One region of the Marinobacter bohaiensis genome, then DNA from elsewhere that is predicted to be linked to it. Evidence: predicted binding sites of a transcription regulator. Region 1 holds the regulator's gene; each other region holds the start of a gene.
What was found. Region 1 encodes sigma-54, which starts transcription at its own class of promoters, with help from an activator protein. Its sites were predicted from a motif close to ANTGGCATNNANNTTGCTNT; they were not measured.
Positions count from the first base shown of each region.

Region 1 (4,923 bases):
CCAACCTGGACGTCAGCGTCCCCCGCGAAGCCTGCCCCCTGGGACTGGCCCCGACCAGCAGCACCACCGCCACCCTGGTCATGGGGGACGCCCTCGCCGTGGCCTTGCTGGAAGTCCGCGGCTTCAGCGCCGAAGACTTCGCCTTCTCGCACCCGGGCGGCAGCCTGGGTCGCCGCCTGCTGTTGCGGGTGGCGGACATCATGCATACCGGTGACCGGGTGCCCCGCGTCAAACCCGATACCCTGCTCAGCGGCGCCCTGCTGGAAATGTCGCAGAAAGGCCTGGGCATGACGACGGTAATCGACGACTCGGGCACCATGATCGGCGTGTTCACCGACGGCGACCTGCGCCGTGCCCTGGACCGCAACGTGGACATTCACGGCACGCCGATCCGCGACGTGATGACCGTCGGCGGCAAACGCATCCGTGACGACCAGCTGGCCGCGGAAGCACTTAACGTCATGGACGAGGTCAAGATCACCGCCCTGCCGGTGGTGGATCGCCACGGCAGCCTGATCGGCGCCATCAACATGCATGACCTGTTACGCGCAGGCGTCCTGTGACACCCCCATCCCGACACGATTGCGCCGACCGAGGAAGGCCCATGGAAAGACCGCTGCCCGACGACCTGATGACCAAAGCCGCCCGAATTCGCCTGCTGGCGCTCGACGTTGACGGCGTGCTGACCGACGGCCGACTCTACTTCACCGCCCAGGGCGACGAGCTCAAGGCTTTCTGCACGCTCGATGGCCACGGCATCAAGCAACTGCGGCGCGCCGGCATCGACGTCGCGATCATCACCGGGCGTAACTCCCCGCTGACCGCCCGCCGCGCCCGCGACCTGGGCGTTGAACATCTGCAACAGGGGCGCGAGGACAAGGAAGCAGCGCTGAAGGAGCTACTTGAGGAACTCGCCATCTCCGCCAGCGAGGCCGCCTATATTGGCGATGATCTGCCCGACCTGGGCGCCATCATGCACGCCGGCCTGGGCATTGCCGTCCCCAACGGCCACTGGTATGTCCGCGAGCAGGCCGATTACTGCACTGAAACCGGTGGCGGCGAAGGCGCCGTGCGTGAAATCTGCGACCTGATCCTGCAGGCCCAGAACAAACTGGCGGAAATGCACCAGACCTACCACGCCGACGGACACTGATCATGCTCAGCCGCCTTAACCAGATCCGCCTGCGCTACGTCGCCATCGCCGTACTGGCCGCCGTGCTGATCGATCTGCTCTGGCAAAGCGACGAAAAATCCCCGGACAACACCGCCGAGCAGCTGCGCGGACCGGACGAGCCCGACAGTTTCGTGGTGAACGGCGCTTACCAGGCCTACGACGAGGAAGGCAATGTCAGCGTCACCATCACCAGCCCGCGCATCGAACAGTTCGACGAGCAGAATCGAGCCCACATGCAGGAGCCGCGCGCCACGCTGATCGATGCCAAGTCAGGCATCCCCTGGAAGGTGTCAGCCGAGGAAGGCAACTACCTCCTGGAGCGCGACGTCATCGACCTGACCGGCAACGTGGTCATCAGCCGGATCCTGGAATCCGGCAAGCAAGGCAAGCTGGAAACCCCCCATCTTACGCTGGATAACGATAAACGCATTGTGCACACTGACGCCCCGGTGATCCTGACCGACGCCCGGGGCGTGACCCGCGCCACGGGCATGAAAGCCTGGATCGACAAACGGATCGTCAAACTGCAATCACAGGTGGAAGGACAGTATGAGTTGCCATCAGCGCAGTAACCGCGCGCCCCTGCGCCGCCTTCTGGGCGCCGCGCTCCTGGCGCTGGCCGCAAACGCCCAGGCTTTTGACCTGAATTCGGACAGCCCGATCAAGGTATCGGCGGACAATGCCCGACTCGACGACGCCAAGGGTACAGCGGTCTACACCGGCGATGTGGTCGTGCGCCAGGACGCCACCGAGCTGACCGCGGACCGCGTCGTCCTCTACCGCAGCCAGGGCGCGCTGAACCGCATCGAAGCCTACGGCAAGCCGGCGCACTACATACAGCCGCAACAGGGCGAAACACCGAAAACCGACGCCGAAGCACTGACCATCATTTACGCTGCCGGCGAGAACCGGCTGACCTTTGAGGAAAAAGCCGTCATCCGCCAGAACGGCAACGTGTTCAAGGGCGAGCGCATCGACTACGACACGGCCAGGCGCGTGGTCACCGCCGGCGGTGGCAGCAAATCCGATGGCGGCGACGGGCGCGTGGAAATGGTTATCCAGCCACGCCAGGGCAGCGGAACCTCGGAGGCCGGTAACTGATGGCCATACTGCGTGCGAGCAATCTGGCGAAGAGCTACAAGCAGATTAAAGTGGTCAAAGACGTCTCACTGGAAATCCGCAGCGGGGAAATCGTCGGCCTGCTGGGCCCCAACGGCGCCGGCAAGACCACCTGTTTCTACATGATCGTGGGCCTGGTCAAGGCGGACAACGGCCGGGTCAGCATCGATGAGAAGGACATCACACCCCTGCCCATGCACGGCCGGGCCCGTTCCGGCATCGGCTATCTGCCCCAGGAAGCTTCGGTGTTTCGCAAGCTCAGTGTGCGCGACAACATCATGGCGATCCTGGAAACGCGCAAGAGCCTGTCTCGGGCGGAGCGTGACGAGAGGCTGGAAAACCTGCTGGAAGAATTCCACATCACGCATATCCGGGACAGCCTGGGCATGGCCCTGTCGGGTGGGGAGCGCCGGCGCGTGGAGATTGCCCGGGCGCTGGCGATGGAGCCGGCCTTCATCCTGCTGGACGAGCCCTTTGCCGGTGTCGACCCGATCTCGGTCAGCGACATCAAGCAGATCATCCGCCATCTGCGCGACAAGGGCATCGGTGTGCTGATCACCGACCATAACGTGCGCGAAACCCTGGATATCTGCGAAAACGCCTACATCGTCAGCGGCGGCCATATTATCGCATCCGGACAGTCTGAGGAGATCCTGGCCAACCAGCAGGTCAAGGAAGTCTACCTGGGCAACGAATTCCACATGTGAGCCCGTCAATCGGGTATGGGTATCGCAGTGGGCGCCAAAACGCTAAACTCGAAACAGGGTCGGCTAACCTCTCGAGGCATATCCGCCGACCAAGACATTGTCATCGGGACACCCATAGCAGTAAACTTCGGCAAAGAATTTGCTTGGCAAGCCGGACCGACCTCTGACACGAGCGTTTTCAAGGTCCGGAGACATCCGGACAGGTCTTGCCCAGGCGCAATAACTCAGTCGATGGCCACAGGGTGACGGGACTAAATCAATGGTAATGAAAGCTTCGCTTCAGCTGAAGCTGGGTCAACAGCTCACCATGACACCCCAGTTGCAACAGGCAATCCGCCTGCTGCAACTTTCCACGCTGGACTTACAACAGGAAATCCAGCAAGCGCTCGAATCCAACCCCATGCTGGAAACCTCGGAAGAGGAAGACGGCGCCGCTGATAATGAGAGCGACGGTGAGGACGCGTCCGCTGACGGCAACAGCGAGGACAGCAACGACACCACGCAGGACGACGATAGCTGGGACGAGCCGGCCGAACCCGACTGGAACACCGATACCAACCAGGAAATCCCCGATGACCTGCCGGTCGACACCGCCTGGGACGACATCTACCAGTCCGCCCCGGCACCGGCGGCGCGCAGCGAAGAAGACGACGACACCGACTTCGAATCACGCAACTCCCCCACCGAGACCCTGCAGGACCACCTGCTCTGGCAGCTCAACCTCACCCCCATGGGCGAGCGCGACCGCGCCATTGCTCACGCCCTGCTCGACTCGGTGGACCCGCGCGGCTACCTGATCTCGACACTGGAAGACATCCACGCCGGGCTGGTCGACGACAGCGAGGAAGATCCGCTGGAACTGGACGAAGTTGAGGCCGTGCTGCGCCGCCTGCAGCATTTCGACCCGCCGGGCGTGTTCGCACGGGACCTTCAGGAGTGCCTCCTGATCCAGCTCAACCAGCTGCCACCGGATACCCCCTGGCTGCCCCAGGCACGGCTGGTGATCAGCCACTACATCAACCTGCTGGGTAATCGCGATTACGCCCAGTTGCTGCGCCGCAGTCGCCTCAGCGAAGAGCAGCTGAAGTGCGTACTGGCCCTGATCCAGACGCTCAACCCGCGGCCGGGCGACTCCCTCGACCAGGCCGAGCCGGATTACGTGGTGCCGGATGTGGTGGTGTCCAAGCAGAAGGGCCGCTGGCGCGTCGAACTCAATCCCGAAATTGCCCCGCGCATCCGGGTCAATGCCGGCTACGCGGCGCTGATCCGCCGGGCCGACAACAGTGCCGACAACACCTACCTGCGCGATCAGTTGCAGGAGGCCAAATGGTTCATCAAGAGTCTGCAGAGTCGCAACGAGACCCTGCTGAAAGTTGCCACCCGGATCGTTGAACATCAGCAGGGATTTCTGGATCATGGCGAGGAAGCCATGAAGCCGTTGATCCTCTCGGACATTGCCCAGGCAGTGAGCATGCATGAATCGACCATTTCCCGGGTCACCACCCAGAAATACATGCATACGCCGCGCGGTATCTTCGAGCTGAAGTACTTTTTCTCCAGTCATGTGAGCACGAACGAGGGCGGTGAATGTTCCTCCACGGCAATTCGTGCCATGATCAAGAAACTGGTCGCCGCCGAAACCCCGAAGAAACCCCTCAGCGACAGCAAGATTGCAGCGCTGCTCGGGGACCAGGGCATCAAGGTGGCACGACGGACGGTCGCCAAGTATCGCGAGGCGATGCACATCCCGCCGTCCAACGAACGCAAGAGACTGGTCTGAGACGCAAGCGCCCAGGGCCAGCCAGAGTCGGTTTTCAAACGTCGCTGAGTGCGACGGGCTCAACGTCGGGAGCTTCTCTGCTCCCGGCCATATCGACAACAGGAGAAGCCTATGCAACTCAATATGTCAGGTCACCATGTCGA
Region 1 covers NZ_QGEH01000001.1:1,653,202-1,658,124, reverse strand. Annotated here, with positions in the region: gene DKK67_RS07410 (KpsF/GutQ family sugar-phosphate isomerase) at 1-563, shown strand, start outside; gene kdsC (3-deoxy-manno-octulosonate-8-phosphatase KdsC) at 605-1,153, shown strand; gene lptC (LPS export ABC transporter periplasmic protein LptC) at 1,156-1,746, shown strand; gene lptA (lipopolysaccharide transport periplasmic protein LptA) at 1,724-2,275, shown strand; gene lptB (LPS export ABC transporter ATP-binding protein) at 2,275-3,000, shown strand; gene DKK67_RS07385 (RNA polymerase factor sigma-54) at 3,266-4,780, shown strand; gene hpf (ribosome hibernation promoting factor) at 4,892-4,923, shown strand, end outside.

Region 2 (4,923 bases), on a different contig from region 1:
GGGTCTGGATCGCTGTGGTGGTCCTGCTGCTGTCGGGTTTCGCCACTCTGGGGCTGTATTTCGATGGCTTGGGGTCGGCCGGCTGGCACGTGCATGCGATGGTCACCCTGGGCGCGGTGATGATGCTGCTGTTCCTGCACGTATGGTTTGCGCCCTACCGCCGTCTTAAACAGGCGCTGGCGAATCAGGACATTCCCGAGGCGGGCCGTCGCATCGGTCAGATCCGGAAGTTTGTACTCGCTAACCTGGTGCTCGGTATCGTTGTGGTGCTGATCGCTTCCGGTGGGCGTTATATTTTTCTGGGCTGAGGCCGTGTTCCGGGTCTGAAGACCGGCAGGTCGTGGCTCAGAGTGCGCCTTCGGCCTGCAACTGCCCGTAGACGGCTTCGGCCAGGCGCCGGTAACCGTCGGCGTTGAAATGCACGGCGTCGGATTTGACCTCCGGGTTGCGCAGCAGGTCGGCCACAGCGTCGTCCTCGAACGGCAGGTCGTAGCGTCGCGCCAGGTCGCCATAGAGCGGCGCCGTGTCGGAGAACAGTTTTTTCTCGGGCACGCCCACCAGTAAGACCTCGATACCCCGCTCGCGGGCCATCTCAATCATGCGCTCCAGATTAGCTTCGGTCACCGCGGGGTCGTGGTTGCGCAGGATATCGTTACCCCCTTCCAGCAGGATCATCAGGTTGGGCCGCGTCCGGTCCAGAACCTGCGGCAGGCGCTGCAGGCCCTCTGTGGTGGTCTCTCCGGCGATGCCGGCATTGACGACGGTGCGCCCGCTGAGCCGCTCCAGCGCTGCCGGGTAACTCTGTTCCGCGTCCACACCCACGCCTTCGGTCAGGCTGTCGCCGAATGCCAGAATGACATCGTCGTCGAACAGCGGCTCCAGCCTGGGATCGCTGCAAGCGGCCAGCAGCAGGGCCAGGCCGATCAGGGTGAGGGTACTGCGGAGGTTGCGCATAGGTCTTTCCTGAGGGTCCATTCCATGGTCTGTCGCTGGATTCGGGGCTGAATTCCGGCGCTCATCCGTGTATAACGCTCATTCCATAAGCGTTCGATTTCCAGAGGTAGGGCCAGTATGCACCGTGGGTGGCGACTCCCGCTGTTTCTTTTCGTTATTCTGCCGATCCTGGCGTGCAGCCGTGCCTGGGCAGCGCCCGATCCGGCCGGTCTGGAGCTGGCCTCGGTCAATGCCGCAGTGGCCTATGTGGACGGCGGCGAGCCCATCTTCAGCAAGCACCCGGACCGGTCGGTGCCCATTGCCTCGGTGACCAAATTGATGACGGCGGTGGTGGTCATGGACGCCGGCCAGCCGATGGACCAGTGGCTGGAAGTCTACAAACGCCATCGGCCGGCACCGAACAACGCCTACTCCCGCATCCGCATTGGTTCCACCCTCAAGCGAGGCGACATGCTGCGCATCGCCCTGATGTCGTCGGAGAACCTGGCGGCCTACACCCTGGCGCGGCATTACCCCGGCGGCTTCGACGCCTTCGTGCGGGCGATGAACGAGAAAGCCGCGGAGCTGGGGATGAGCCACAGCCATTTCGTGGAACCGACCGGCCTGTCGCCGGAGAACCACGCCTCGGCCGGCGATCTGGTCAAGCTGGTGCGGGCCGCTTTCGCCCACCCGGAGCTGCGCCGCTACACCACCACCGGTTATTTCACCGCGCATTTCCGCCAGCCGCGCTACGATCTGCGTTTCGGCAACACCAATCCGCTGGTACACCGCCAGAGCTGGGATGTAGAGCTGAGCAAGACTGGCTACCTCTCCGAGGCCGGGCGCTGCCTGATCATGGTCACCCGCATCGACGGGCGCGAGGTGGTGGCGGTGCTGCTGGATTCCTTCGGCACCCGCACGCCGCTGGGGGATGCCGGGCGGGTGCGCCGCTGGCTGACCAGCGGCCAGGGAGGCAGCATTGCCAAGGCCGCCCGGGCATACGAGAATCGACGTAATGCCGAATACGCCAGTCGCCAGACGGCAAAGGCCGAAACGGCCACACCCTGAGGCTGGCGCAACCACCGGAGGGCGAGTCATGACGGACAACGGATTGCTGGTACTGACCACCGGCGGCACGATCGACAAGATCTACTTCGACGCCAAGAGCGAATTCAGTATCGGCGACAGCGAGTTTGCGGACATCGCCGCGCTGGCCCAGGTGTCGATGCCCTACCGGGTGGAATCGGTAATGCGCAAGGACAGCCTGGACATGACCGACGCCGACCGCCAGGCGATCCGCGCGGCGGTGGAGGCGGCACCGGAACGCCGTATCCTGATCACCCACGGCACCGACACCATGGTGGACACCGCGCGGGTGCTGGCGGACCTGCCGGACCGCATCATCGTCCTGACCGGCGCCATGCAGCCCTCACGCATGCGTGTGACGGACGCCCCATTCAACGTCGGCTTCGCCCTCGGTGCGCTGCAGTCCCTGGCCAGCGGCGTCTACATCGCCATGAGCGGCCAGATCCTCAATCCCCATCACGCCCGCAAGAACCGCGCGGCGGGGCGCTTCGAGGCGGAGTAGCCCCCAGCTTTCCTATCGGAAGCTGTCGATTTCCGCCTCGGTCAGCGAACGGTATTCTCCGGGACCCAGCTCCGGGTCCAGCGTAACCGCGCCAATCGCTTCCCGGTGTAATCCGGTCACGTGATTGCCCACGGCCGCCAGCATGCGCTTGACCTGATGGTAGCGCCCCTCGCTGAGGGTCAGTCGCAGCTGCTTCTCCGATAACGGCTCGACACCGGCCGGCGCGGTCGGCCGGTCATCGCTTTTCAGCGTCACGCCCTGCTCCAGGGCGCTCACCATGTCCGGCGTCCAGGGTTCCGCCAGCTCGACCCGATAGCGTTTGCTGCACTTTGCCCTGGGCGACGTGACCCGGTGTGACCACTGGCCGTCCGTCGTCAGCAGCACCAGACCGGTGGTGTCCAGATCGAGCCGGCCGGCCACGTGCAGGTTGCGGCGCAGTTCCGGCGGCAGCAGATCGGTCACGGTCGTGTGTTCGCCGTCCCGGGTGACGCTGACCACATCGGCCGGTTTGTTCAGCATCAGGTAGCGTTCACCGGGAAGTGTCAGCGGCTGGCCGTCGAGTTCGACGACGTCGCCGTCCGCCAGGTGTGTGGCCGCTTTGCGGCACAGCTCGTCGTTGATGGTGACGCGACGGCCGAGGATGCAGCGGCGGGCTTCCTTGCGAGTCATGTCGGCGGCGTTGGCGAGGAAAAAGTCGAGGCGCATGGTCGGGAGTCCACGGGTTGCTGGGCGGCCGCAATGGCGCGGTGCCGGCAGGTTACCGGGAAAGGCGCAGAGCGTCGATGGCCGGCACCGGAGCAGCGCCCGTTTACCGGGGGTGACCGGCGTCGAACGGCCTGCCGGCAAAGCTGATAATTCGTCGGGTTTCTTTACAAGTCGGCGTCAAGATTCCGAATAAAATAATTTAAAAACATGAGGTTAAGAATTGGCCTGACGATTGCTAATCACGGTCTGAGGGCCACTGCCTTCTCCCAAAAAGAACCGAAACAAGGAATTTTGCCATGAAAAGATACCTAGCGATGCTGGGCGCTGCGCTGCTGTTGCTGGCTGGCGGTTCCGCCAATGCGACCGTGATCACGCTGACGGATACCACCAAGTTCCTGAGCGATGCGACGGACGCGCCGGAAGACCTGCAAAGTTACGGCGGTCGTTATGTGAACAAGCTGGAAGGTTTCCTCGACCACGTGTCCTGGAAGCACCAGTATGTGTTCGATCCGGCCGCGAGCGAGCTGTTGACCGGTACTCTGACGCTGTACCTCAAGGACGATGAGCACGACAACATCTTCAAACCCTGGACCTGGGAGTTCGGTTTCGGTTACACCGAAAACGGCGACTGGGACATCGGTGGCGTCGATAGCGGTGCCTACGGCTATGACATCGATGTGGCCTCCCTGGCCGACGGTATGTTCGGTGTGACCCTGAAATCGCTGGGTGGCGATTTCTACATCAAGAAGTCGGTCCTCGAGATCACCTATAAGTCCGTGCCGGAACCTGGCACTTTGGCCCTGCTGGGCACCGGTCTGCTGGCGTTCGCCTGCAGCCGCCGCCGTCGCCAGTCGTCACTGGCTGCCTGACGGCGATTTGCAGCGCCCCACCCGGGGCGCTGTTTGCCTTATCCCCGGCGGGCCAGGCGGTCGCGCACCATGAACAGCGCCGCGATCACCCGCGCTTCGGTCACGTCTTCCCGCGCCACCAGCTGCTCCAGCTCCGACAGCTTCCAGGTCACCACTTCCAGCGGCTCCGGTTCGTCCCCCGGCAGGCTTTCCTCGTAAAGGTCGCGGGCGATGACTGCGCGGATATGATGGCCCATGTAGCCCGGTGACAGGGTCATGTCCTTGAGCCGTTCCAGATGACCGGCGCCGTAGCCGATTTCTTCCTTCAACTCGCGGTTGGCCGCGTCGCGCCAGTCCTCGCCATGCTCGTAGGCGCCCTTGGGCAGGGTGAGCTGGTAGGCTTCCACGCCGACGCCGTATTCGCGGATCATCACCACCGTATCGTCGTCCAGCAGGGGCACGCACATGACGCCAGCCAGGGGCGGTGTGCGCAGGCGTTCGAACTCACGTTCCTCGCCGTTGCTGAAGCGCAGGTGCACCGATTCGATGCCGAACAATCGGCTGCGGGCCACCAGGCGGGTGTCGAGGATGTCGGGTTTGTCGTCCATTCAGCTGGCTTCCGGGTCGCTCAGTTGGATGTTGAGAGCCTCGAAGACCGAGGGGGCGGGGTAGCCGTCGGCGATCAGGTTGCGGTCTTTCTGGAAATCGCGGATGGCGCCGCGGGTGGCCGGGCCCAGGATGCCGTCCGGTGTACCGCTGTCATAACCCTGATCGTTGAGGGCCGTTTGCAGGGCCTGGATGTCCTGCCGGGACAGGCGCGGCAGGTCGGTGGGCGGCGGGTTCTGCAGA
Region 2 covers NZ_QGEH01000002.1:84,565-89,487, reverse strand. Annotated here, with positions in the region: gene DKK67_RS13185 (CopD family protein) at 1-308, shown strand, start outside; gene DKK67_RS13180 (arylesterase) at 346-954, opposite strand; gene pbpG (D-alanyl-D-alanine endopeptidase) at 1,072-2,001, shown strand; gene DKK67_RS13170 (asparaginase domain-containing protein) at 2,030-2,521, shown strand; gene DKK67_RS13165 (pseudouridine synthase) at 2,534-3,226, opposite strand; gene DKK67_RS13160 (PEP-CTERM sorting domain-containing protein) at 3,523-4,095, shown strand; gene nudE (ADP compounds hydrolase NudE) at 4,134-4,682, opposite strand; gene DKK67_RS13150 (lytic murein transglycosylase) at 4,683-4,923, opposite strand, start outside.
Region 2: the regulator sigma-54 is predicted to act here: its motif matches at 3,446-3,465, upstream of DKK67_RS13160 (PEP-CTERM sorting domain-containing protein).

Region 3 (4,923 bases), on a different contig from region 1:
CAGGTTGCGGGCTTCGGCCAGATCCACCTGGTGACGGATCAGGGTGTTCAGCCCCACCACGGCGATGGAGCCGAACAGCAGGCACAGGATGCCGCCCATCACTGGCACCGGGATGGTCTGCAGGGCGGCGCCGAACTTGCCGATGAAGGCCAGGACCACGGCGACGATGGCCGCCCAGATCATCACCCGCGGGTTGAAGTTGCGGGTCAGCATGACCGCGCCGGTCACCTCGGAATAGGTGGTGTTGGGCGGGCCGCCGAGGAAAGCCGCGGTGCTGGTGGCGACACCGTCACCCAGCAGAGTGCGGTGCAGGCCCGGCTTGTTCAGGTAGTCCTTGCGGGTCACCGTGCCGATGGCCAGGATGTCGCCGATGTGCTCGATGGCCGGGGCGATGGCCACCGGGATCATGAACAGGATGGCGCCCCAGCTGAATTCCGGTGTGACGAAGTTCGGTAGCCCAAACCAGGCCGCTTCCCGTATCGGCGTCAGGTCGACGATGCCGACGATCGCCGACAGCACGTAGCCGACCAGTACGCCGAACAGGATCGGGATCAGCCGGAACATGCCGCGGCCAAAGACCGAGAACAGGATGGTGGTGACCAGCGAAATCATGGCGATCCAGATGGCGGTGTCGTAGGGCACCAACTGGGCGCTGCCGTCGCCGGCCTTGCCCATGGCCATGTTGACCGCGGTCGGCGCCAGGCCCAGACCAATCACCATGATCACCGGGCCGATCACCACGGGCGGCAGCAGGCGGTTGAGGAAACCGGTGCCGCGCAGCTTCACCACGCCACTGAGGAGCATGTAAAGGAGGCCGGCGGCGGCCAGGCCGCCCAGGGTTTCCTCCATGCCGAACTTGGCCTTGGCGGACAGGATCGGGGCAATGAAGGCAAAGGAAGAGGCCAGGAAGATCGGGATCTGGCCGCCGGTGATGATCTGGAACATCAGCGTGCCCACGCCCGCCGTGAAGAGCGCGACGTTCGGATCCATGCCCGTGATCAGGGGCATCAGTACCAGTGCGCCGAAGGCGACCAGCAACATCTGTGCGCCGGCGACGGCCTGGCGCCATACCGGTTCGTTCGGGGTAGCTGGCATGCTCAGTTATCCTTTTGCTTGGTGCCGAAGATCTTGTCGCCGGCATCGCCCAGGCCAGGCAGGATGTAGCCTTTCTCGTTGAGGCGATCGTCGATCGAGGCGGTGTAGATGGACACGTCCGGATGGGCCTCCAGCACTTTCTCGATGCCTTCCGGCGCGGCCACCAGAACCAGGGCTCGAATCTCGGTGCTGCCCGCTTTCTTGAGCAGGTCGATGGTGGAGATCAGCGAGCCGCCGGTCGCCAGCATGGGGTCGACGATCATCGCCAGACGCTGGTCCAGTTCGCCCACCAGCTTCTCCAGGTAGGTGCTCGCTTCCAGGGTTTCCTCGTCGCGGACCTGGCCGACCACGCTCACGCGGGCGCCGGGGATCAGGGTGAGGACGCCTTCGAGCATGCCCATGCCGGCACGCAGGATGGGGACGATCGTCACTTTCTTGCCGCTGAGGCGATCCACTTCGACCGGGCCGGCCCAGCCTTCGATGGTCTGTTTTTCCAGATGGAAATCCTGGGTGGCTTCGTAGGTCAGCAGGGCGGTGACCTCCTGTGCCAGCTCACGGAAGTTCTTGGTGCTGATGTCCGCCCGGCGCATGAGGCCGAGTTTATGGCGGATCAGGGGGTGCTTTACCTCAAGGACGGGCATGGCTCACCTTCTTTTCAGAATAGGAACATAAAATCTCACCAAGGATACCTCACTTGCCCGGTCCAGTCAGTCAGGGGTGCCCCGGATAAAGCTTCTTGCGGCGATTGGTATGGATATTGCGAAAACCCCTCCAGATGCGGTCGTGCCGTCAAAAAAACGACATCGCGGCACAGACAAACGTTGATCGAGCTGGAGAGTTTCGGGCTGTGGACAGAGCGCTGGTCCTGAATAACGTCAAATCCCTGACAAACGGCAATCTCGGGATCCCGATCCTGCTGATGGCGCTGCTGGGCATGATGATACTGCCCATGCCGGTGTTCCTGCTGGACGTGCTGTTTACGTTCAACATCACCCTGTCCATCGTCATCCTGCTGGTGTGTGTCTACGCGCTGCGGCCGATGGAGTTCGCCGCCTTCCCGACGGTGCTGCTGGTGGCCACGCTGCTGCGCCTGGCGCTGAACGTGGCCTCGACCCGGATCGTCCTGCTCAACGGTCACGAAGGCGGCGACGCCGCCGGTAAGGTGATCGAATCGTTCGGCGCGGTGCTGATCGGTGGTAACTACGCCGTCGGCCTGGTGGTCTTCGCCATCCTGGTGATCATCAACTTCATGGTCGTGACCAAAGGTGCCGGCCGGGTGTCGGAAGTCAGCGCCCGCTTCACCCTGGATGCCATGCCCGGCAAGCAGATGGCGATCGACGCGGACCTCAACGCCGGCCTGATCAACCAGGACGAAGCCAAGGCCCGCCGCTCCGAGATTGCCCAGGAAGCCGACTTCTACGGCTCCATGGACGGTGCCAGCAAATTCGTGAAGGGCGATGCCATCGCCGGCCTGCTGATCCTGTTCATCAACATCGCCGGCGGCGTGGTCATCGGCATGCTGCAGCACGCCCTGTCCTTCGGCGATGCCATGCGCAGCTACGCGTTGCTGACCATCGGTGACGGCCTGGTCGCCCAGATCCCGTCGCTGCTGCTGTCCACCTCCGCCGCCATTATGGTGACGCGGGTGACCTCCAGCCAGGACATGGGCCAGCAGATCCTGTCGCAGATGTTCACCGCGCCGCGGGTGTTGGCGATTGCCGCCGCGATCCTGATCATCCTGGGCATCATCCCCGGCATGCCGCACGTGGCGTTTATCGGGCTGGGCCTGATTGCCGGTGCGGGTGCCTACTACATCTGGAAACGCCAGCAGCAGGCGGTTGAGGAAGACGACAGCGTCTTCCCGGCGCGGGGTGGTGGCGTTCCTCGCACCGCGCAGCCGGCCGGTCCGCAGGGTGGTGAAGGCGGCGGTCAGGGGCAGGCGCTGCCGGGGCCGGCGGAATCCAAAGAGTTGGGTTGGGACGACGTGTCCACCGTCGACATCGTCGGCCTGGAAGTGGGCTACCGCCTGATTCCGCTGGTGGACAAGTCCCAGGGCGGGCAACTGCTGACCCGGATCAAGGGCGTGCGCAAGAAGCTGTCCCAGGATCTCGGTTTCCTGATGCCGTCGGTCCATATCCGCGACAACCTGGACCTAATGCCCAATGTGTACCGCATCACCCTGATGGGCGTGACCATCGCCGAGGCGGAGATCCATCCGGACCGGGAGCTGGCCATCGACCCGGGGCAGGTGTTCGGCAAGATCGAGGGTATCGAGGGCAAAGACCCGGCGTTTGGCCTGGATGCCAGCTGGATCGAGCCCGACAAGAAGGATCAGGCCCAGACCCTCGGCTATACCGTCGTCGATGCCAGTACCGTGGTGGCCACCCACCTCAACCAGATCCTGCAGAAGCACGCCCACGAGCTGCTGGGGCACGAAGAGGTCCAGAAGTGGCTGGAACAGCTGGAGAAGGTTTCGCCCAAGCTGGCCGAGGAGTTGGTGCCCAACACCGTCTCCATCAGTCTGCTGCTGAAAGTCCTGCAGAGCCTGCTCCAGGAAGAGGTGCCGATCCGCGACATGCGCTCGATCGCCGAGGCCATCGTCAACGTCCAGCCCAAAACCCAGGACGCTCGCGTGCTGACCACGGCGGCCCGGCAATCGCTGCGGCGAATGATCGTCCAGAGCATCTGCGGCGGCGATCACGAAATCCCGGTGATCACCCTGGATCCGGAGTTGGAACAGATGTTGCTAAAGTCCATGCAGCAGAGTCAACAATCCGGCGGTCAGGACGATATCGGCCTGGTGCTCGAACCCAACATGGTCGAGCGACTGCAGCGTTCCCTGCGCGACGCCGCCCAGCGTCAGGAGATGATGGGCAAACCGGCGATCCTGCTGGTGTCCGGGCCGTTGAGGCCGGTCATGGCCCGTTTTGTCAGCTATGGCGTAGAGCGCTTGCACGTCCTGTCCTATCAGGAAGTGCCGGATAACAAACAGATCACGATTGTGGCATCGGTGGGCCAGCAGTAAGGCAAGGCCGGCCCGCAGAGCAGGGCGCCGCTGACGGCGGCGCCGACGGAGGAAAGTCATCATGAAGGTAAAACGGTTTTTTGCGCCAACCATGGCCGAAGCGCTGAAGATGGTTCGCCTGGAAATGGGCGAGGACGCGGTCATCCTGTCCAACCGACGGGTGGATGGCGGTGTCGAAATCGTGACGGCCCTTGATTATGACGAGAATCTGGCGCGCCAGCGTCTGGGCAACGCCGCGGTGGATGCCACCAACGGTGCGCGCCTGGCCGAAATGCAGGCGGAACAGCATCGCCGCCTGGAGGAAGAACTCGGCCGTTCCCGCGACCGCATTCGTGAAATCCGCGAAAAGCGCCAGCCGCGCGAGCCGGACGTATTCGCCGAGGTAGCGGAAAATGCCGAGCCCCAGAGCGAGGCGCCGGATACCACGCAGGCGGCTCTGGAAGCCATGCGTGCCGAAATTCATTCGCTGCGGGACATGGTCAACGAGCGTCGTGAGCGGACTCCAGGCAAAGCCCAGCCCGCGGAACCGGCCGTCGCCAGCCAGCAGCGTCTGGCGGAGCGCCTGGAGGAGTTTGGTCTGTCCAGCCAGCTGGCCGGATCACTGGCCCGTAACCAGGGCCACTGCCGCCTTGAAGAAGGCTGGAAGAAGGCGCTGCGGACCCTCGCCGCGGGGGTTCGGACCCAGGATAAAGAGATTGTCGAACAGGGCGGTATCGTCGCGCTGGTCGGCCCCACCGGCTCCGGCAAGACCACGACCATCGGCAAGATGGCGGCGCGCTATGTGCTTGAGCATGGTCCGGATT
Region 3 covers NZ_QGEH01000004.1:77,407-82,329, reverse strand. Annotated here, with positions in the region: gene DKK67_RS17010 (uracil-xanthine permease family protein) at 1-1,095, opposite strand, end outside; gene upp (uracil phosphoribosyltransferase) at 1,098-1,736, opposite strand; gene flhA (flagellar biosynthesis protein FlhA) at 1,943-4,120, shown strand; gene flhF (flagellar biosynthesis protein FlhF) at 4,182-4,923, shown strand, end outside.
Region 3: the regulator sigma-54 is predicted to act here: its motif matches at 1,840-1,859, upstream of flhA (flagellar biosynthesis protein FlhA).